DNA from 2 places in the Faecalibacillus sp. H12 genome. Region 2 is predicted to be linked to the other one. Evidence: predicted binding sites of a transcription regulator. Region 2 holds the regulator's gene; the other holds the start of a gene.

Region 1 (3,434 bases), on a different contig from region 2:
TCCATGTCCACGATGGTCATGAATAATACATAAATAACCTTGATTTGATAAGAAATTCATAAAGTCGATGTATCTCTCTTTATGCTCACACATACCATGAGAAATTTGTACAATTCCTTTTGGGCTTTCACAAGAAATAATAATGCCATCTAATTTTAGTTGATCATAATTTGATTTTATTTGAAAACTTTTGTACATATTTATCACCTAACTATATTATAACTAAAAAACAAATATTTTGATATGATAAAGAATTAATATAACAAAAAAAGTCTTGATAAAATCAAGACTTTTTAGCTTTTTTTAGGAAAACCCTAATTATTTACAAGCTTCTTCAATTGCAACAGCAACAGCTACAGTAGCTCCAACCATTGGGTTGTTACCCATACCGATTAATCCCATCATTTCTACGTGAGCAGGAACTGATGAAGAACCAGCAAATTGAGCATCACTGTGCATACGTCCCATAGTATCAGTCATACCATAAGAAGCAGGACCAGCAGCCATGTTATCAGGATGTAAAGTACGTCCAGTTCCACCACCAGATGCAACTGAGAAGTATTTTTTACCTTGTTCAATACATTCTTTTTTGTATGTTCCAGCAACAGGATGTTGGAAACGAGTAGGGTTAGTAGAGTTACCAGTGATTGATACATCTACACCTTCTTTATGCATGATAGCAACACCTTCACGTACGTCATCTGCACCATAGCAGTTAACTTTAGCACGTGGACCATCACTATAAGCAGTTCTAGATACTTCTTTAACTTCTCCAGTAAAATAATCGAATTGAGTTTCTACATAAGTGAAACCATTGATTCTTGAGATGATTTTAGCAGCATCTTTTCCTAAACCATTTAAGATAACTCTTAATGGATTTTTTCTTACTTTGTTAGCTTTTTCAGCAATTTTGATTGCACCTTCAGCAGCAGCGAAAGATTCATGTCCAGCTAAGAAAGCGAAACATTGAGTATTTTCGTTTAATAACATTGCTCCTAAGTTACCATGACCTAAACCTACTTTACGATCATCAGCAACAGATCCTGGAATACAGAATGATTGTAATCCAACACCGATTGTTTTAGCAGCATCTTCTGCTTTAGTATCACCATTTTTAATTGCCATAGCAGCACCAACTGTATATGCCCAACAAGCGTTTTCGAAACAAATTGGTTGTGTAGATTTTACGATATCATAAACGTTGATACCTTTTTCATCACAAATAGCTTTTGCTTCTTCGATTGATTTGATATCATATTTAGCTAATGCAGCGTTAATTTGATCAATTCTTCTTTCATAACTTTCAAATAATGCCATTTTTTCGTATCCTCCTATTATTCTTTTCTTGGATCGATGTATTTAGCAGCATCGTTGAATCTACCGTAGTTACCTTTAGCAGCTTCTAAAGCTTCATTAGCATCTTTTCCATCTTTAATCATTTCCATCATTCTACCTAAGTTAACGAATTCGTAACCGATAATTTCATCATTTGTATCTAAAGCGATACGAGTAATGTAACCTTCAGTTAATTCTAAGTAACGAGGTCCTTTTAATTTAGTAGAGTATGATGTACCTACCATTGATCTTAAACCTTTACCTAAGTCTTCAAGACCAGCACCTACAGGCAATCCACCTTCAGAGAATGCTGATTGAGTACGTCCATAAACGATTTGTAAGAATAATTCTCTCATAGCTGTGTTAATAGCGTCACAAACTAAGTCAGTATTTAAACCTTCTAATAAAGTTTTACCAACTAATGCTTCACTAGCCATAGCAGCAGAGTGAGTCATACCTGAGCATCCAACAGTTTCGATTAATGCTTCTTCAATGATACCTTCTTTAACATTTAAAGTAAGTTTACATGCACCTTGTTGTGGAGCACACCAACCAATACCATGTGTTAAACCAGAAATATCTTTGATTTCTCTTGAATATACCCATTTTCCTTCTTCAGGAATAGGAGCACATCCGTGTGATGCACCACGATTTACAGTGCACATTTCTTCAACTTCATGTGAATAAATCATTTTTTATTTTCTCCTTTCATCACATTAATGATCACAAACATTAAAAAAGAAATAACGTAAAACTACATAAATTTCTTCCTTCAGGTGAAGGAATTCACCTGAACAAATTATAAAGTGTCGATTAAAGAAAGTCAATGAAACAAGAAAGATAAATAAATGAAAAAAGAAATTTTTTTGTATCTATCAAAGAATATTTTATAAAAAAAGGGACAAAATAGTATTTGAAGTTGAAAAAAAGTAGTCAAAAAGGGTTGACACACAAGGTTAGTATATGCTAACTTATAGACAGTTAGTTACGGCTAACTTCGTGTTAATAAATCATTTTTTATTGATACCAGATCACAAACAAAAATCACAAACACAAACAAAACAAAAATGAAAGAAGGAAGTATTAAAATGGATTTAATTCAAAGTATTAAAGCACGCGAAGTATTAGACTCTCGTGGAAATCCAACTGTTGAAGTTGAAGTTAGAAGTGAATGTGGAGCTTTTGGTAGAGCAATCGTACCAAGTGGAGCTTCTACAGGAATTTATGAAGCAGTGGAATTAAGAGATGGAGACAAATCACGTTATTTAGGTAAAGGTGTTTTACAAGCTGTTAAAAATGTAAACGAAGTGATTGCTCCTGAATTATTAGGATATGATGTTTTTGCTCAAAGAGAAATCGATCAGGCAATGATTGATTTAGATGGTACAGATAATAAAGGAAAACTTGGAGCAAATGCTATCTTAGGTGTTTCTCTTGCCGTTGCTAAATGTGCTGCTGATTCATTAGGTATGCCATTATATCGTTATATTGGTGGAGAAAATGCTCATGTTATTCCTACACCAATGATGAATATTATCAATGGTGGAGCACATGCTGATAACAACATTGATTTCCAAGAATTTATGATTATGCCAGTTTCAGCTCCTACATTCAAAGAAGCGATTCGTATGGGTGCTGAAGTATTCCATAATTTAAAAGCTGTATTACATGATAAAGGATTAAATACTGCTGTAGGTGACGAAGGTGGATTTGCTCCTAACTTAAAATCAAATGAAGAAGCTATTCAAACAGTTATCGAAGCTATTGAAAAAGCAGGTTATAAGCCAGGTGTAGATGTTAAACTTGCAATGGATGTTGCTAGTTCAGAATTCTATAAAGATGGTAAATATGTTTTACCGGGTGAAGGAAATAGAACATTTACTTCAAAAGAGTTAGTTGATTTCTACGGTGAACTTGTTGAAAAATATCCAATTATTTCTATCGAAGATGGTCTTGATCAAGATGACTGGGACGGATGGAAATATTTAACTGAAAAATTAGGTAAAAAAGTACAATTAGTAGGGGATGACTTCTTTGTAACAAATACAAAACGTTTACAAGAAGGTATTGCTAAGAAAACTGCAAACTCTATCTTAATT
Region 2 (3,434 bases):
GAAAATTATCAAAAACAATATACTGATTATGAAATTGTTGGTGATACACATTTAGTAGGAATACTTGAAAAAGAAGTGGATCTTGCCAAGCATATTTATACACTTTCTACTTTAGAAAAAGAAATAGAAAATGTTGATGGTCTTGTTCCAAGATATATTAAGGAAGTTGAGGCTAAAAAAATATGTCAATAAGAGAAATGAAAGTTGATGATTTAAAAAGAATTGTAGAATTAGAAAAAGATCTTTTTTTATCACCATGGAATGAAGAAGATTTTATACATGAATTAAAAGAAAACCCTATGGCGGGTTATTATATTCTTGAAAAAGAAAATCAAATTATTGGATACATAGGATTATGGTTTTTAGGTGATCAATGTCAAATTACAACAATTGCGACGGATCGACATTTTCAAGGACAAGGGTATGCAAGCCAACTGATGGAATACGCTCTTGAAAAAAGTGAAGAATTACATTATCAAAATGTTAATTTAGAAGTACGTGTTTCAAATGTAAAAGCAATTGCTTTATATCAAAAATTTGGGTTTAAAAATGTTGCTGTTAGAAAAAGATACTATAGCAATGGTGAAGATGCGTATTTAATGATCAAGAAATTGGAGGGATAGAGATGTCATTATTACTAGCAATTGAATCAAGTTGTGATGAAATGGCGATGGCTGTCTTAAAAGATCAAAGAGAATTTTTAAGTAGTGTCGTGGCAAGTCAAATCGACATACATGCAATGTATGGTGGTGTTGTCCCTGAAATTGCCAGCCGTAAGCATGTTGAATGTGTATCTGTTGTTTTAAAAGAAACGTTAAAACAAGCAAATATAAAAATGGAAGACCTTGATGCTATTTGTGTAACAAAAGGTCCAGGACTTGTTGGCTCTTTACATATTGGTTTACAAGTCGCTAAAACACTTTCTTTGGCTTATGATAAACCATTAATTGGGGTTCACCATATTGCAGGGCATATTTATGCAAATAATTATGAAAAAGATATTGTTTATCCAGCACTATGTCTTGTAGTCAGTGGTGGGCATACAGAGCTTGTTTTGATGAAACATCCTTATTCTTTTGAAGTGATTGGTGAAACTTTAGATGATGCTGTTGGAGAAGCATATGATAAAGTGGGAAGAGTTTTAAATCTTCCTTATCCAGGAGGACCGGTTTTAGATAAAATGGCTCATTTAGGAAAGGCAAGTTATCATTTACCTAAACCATTAGATGATGATAGTTATAATTTTAGTTTTAGTGGTTTAAAATCAGCAGTAATCAATTTAGCACATAATCATAGACAAAAAGGTTTAGAAATCAATCAAAATGATTTAGCAACGTCTTTTCAAAATGTTGTTGTTGATGTTTTGGTCGATAAAACGATTCGAGCTGCTAAAGAATATGGTGTTAAAGAAATTATGTTAGCTGGTGGGGTTTCTGCTAATAGGGGTTTAAGAGAAAAGATGAAAGAGCAAGTTGCCATGTTAGAAGACGTACAATTGTCTCTTCCACCAATGAAATGTTGTACAGATAATGCAATGATGATTGCTTTAGCAGGAAAAGTTATGTATGATAATAATAAGTTTAGTGATTTATCGCTTGGCATTAAACCACATCTTGATTTAGAATTAGAATCAATAGGAGGGGATTAGTGTGGAGAAAAAAATATCAAAAGCGACAATGTCCCGTTTTCCTGTTTATTTAAAAGCGCTTAGAAAAATGCAACATGAAGGAAAAGAAACATGTTTATCGAGTGAATTGTTTGAAATTACAGGAATACAAGATACAACAATTAGGCGTGATTTTACATATTTATCAAAAACGGATAATTTTGGTAGACGTGGAAGAGGCTATGATGTTAAACATCTTATAGATGGTTTAAGTGAAGTTTTAGGTTTACGATTAGATGAACCTATTATTTTAATTGGGGTTGGCAATTTAGGAAGTGCCATTTTAAAATATAATCGTTGGCAATATACAGTAGGTAAGATTGTTTGTGGTTATGATATGGATAAAAATAAAGAAGGGGAAAGATTTGGTGTGAAAATTTGTCATATTGACAAGTTGGAAGAAACTTTTCCAAGTGATTGTAAAATTGCTATTTTGGCGATTTCAGAAAATGTTCAAGAAACAGTGGATCGTTTAATGAAATTAGGCATTAAAGGAATTGTAGATTTTACGCATAGTCATTTTATGGTTCAAGAAGGCGTTGAAGTCCAAACAGTAGATGTTGTGGTAGCTATTCAAGAATTAGTAATTAAAATGAAATCAAATGATCAAGAATAGGGAGAGAAAAATGTTTGAATTTATTACAGTAAGAGAATTATATGAATTATATATCAATGATAGAGACCAATTAGATGGTATTGAATATGTTGAATTACAAGGATGGATCCGTACAAATAGAAATAGTGGGAAAATCGGATTTTTAGCTTTAAATGATGGAACATATTTTAAAAATGTACAAGTTGTTTATTTAGATGAAATTATTGATAATTATGAAGAAGCTTCTCATATTTCTACAGGAAGTGCTGTTAAAGTAACTGGTAAATTAAAATTAACACCAGATGGAAAACAACCTTTTGAAATTGAAGCAACACATTTAGTGGTTGAAGGAACTTGTGATGAAGATTTCCCATTACAAAAGAAAAGACATTCTTTTGAATACATGAGAGAAATTCCTCACTTAAGACCAAGAGCAAATACTTTTTATGCAATCTTTAGATTAAGATCTGTTTTATCAATGGCTATTCATGAATTCTTCCAAAACCAAGGATTCGTTTATGTCCATACACCAATCATTACTTCAAATGATGGTGAAGGTGCTGGAGAAATGTTTAGAGCAACAACAATCGATAATACAGAATTTGATAAAGATTTCTTTGGAAAAGAAGCTTATCTTACAGTTACAGGACAATTACATGTTGAAGCTTTTGCTTTAACATATCGTGATGTTTATACATTTGGACCTGCCTTTAGAGCGGAAAATTCAAATACTTCAAGACATGCTAGTGAATTCTGGATGATTGAACCTGAAATTGCTTTTGCTGACTTAGAAGATGATATGGATTTAATTGAAGATATGGTTAAATACTGTATTGATTATGTCTTAGATAATGCACCAGAAGAAATGAAATTCTTTGAAAGCATGATTGATAAAGAATGTATCAAACGTATCAAAGCAGTTAGAGATAGTGATTTTAAACGTATGACTTATACAGAAGCAATCGATTATTTATTAAAAGCAGATGTTAAATTTGAAAATAAAGTAGAATGGGGTATGGATTTAAATTCAGAACACGAACGTTATATCTGTGAAAAAATTGTTGGTGGACCAGTATTTTTAACAGATTACCCTAAAGAAATCAAAGCATTCTATATGCGTTTAAATGATGATGGTAAAACAGTAGCTGCTTGTGATTTACTTGTTCCAGGAAT

What was found. The regulator Rex, encoded in region 2, represses fermentation and respiration genes when NADH is low (regulators of the CRP and FNR family bind a similar motif). The targets are predictions, from matches to a motif close to GTGAANNNNTTCAC.
Region 1: HUU89_RS10335 (iron-sulfur cluster assembly scaffold protein) is a predicted target of Rex. The motif match lies at 2,112-2,125, and genes of this name have one in related genera.

The regions. Positions count from the first base shown of each region.
Region 1 covers NZ_JABWDK010000017.1:1,088-4,521, reverse strand. Annotated here, with positions in the region: gene HUU89_RS10345 (alpha/beta fold hydrolase) at 1-198, opposite strand, end outside; gene HUU89_RS10340 (GGGtGRT protein) at 319-1,317, opposite strand; gene HUU89_RS10335 (iron-sulfur cluster assembly scaffold protein) at 1,335-2,027, opposite strand; gene eno (phosphopyruvate hydratase) at 2,424-3,434, shown strand, end outside.
Region 2 covers NZ_JABWDK010000002.1:318,971-322,404, forward strand. Annotated here, with positions in the region: gene tsaB (tRNA (adenosine(37)-N6)-threonylcarbamoyltransferase complex dimerization subunit type 1 TsaB) at 1-192, shown strand, start outside; gene rimI (ribosomal protein S18-alanine N-acetyltransferase) at 183-623, shown strand; gene tsaD (tRNA (adenosine(37)-N6)-threonylcarbamoyltransferase complex transferase subunit TsaD) at 626-1,648, shown strand; gene HUU89_RS04650 (redox-sensing transcriptional repressor Rex) at 1,650-2,282, shown strand; gene asnS (asparagine--tRNA ligase) at 2,293-3,434, shown strand, end outside.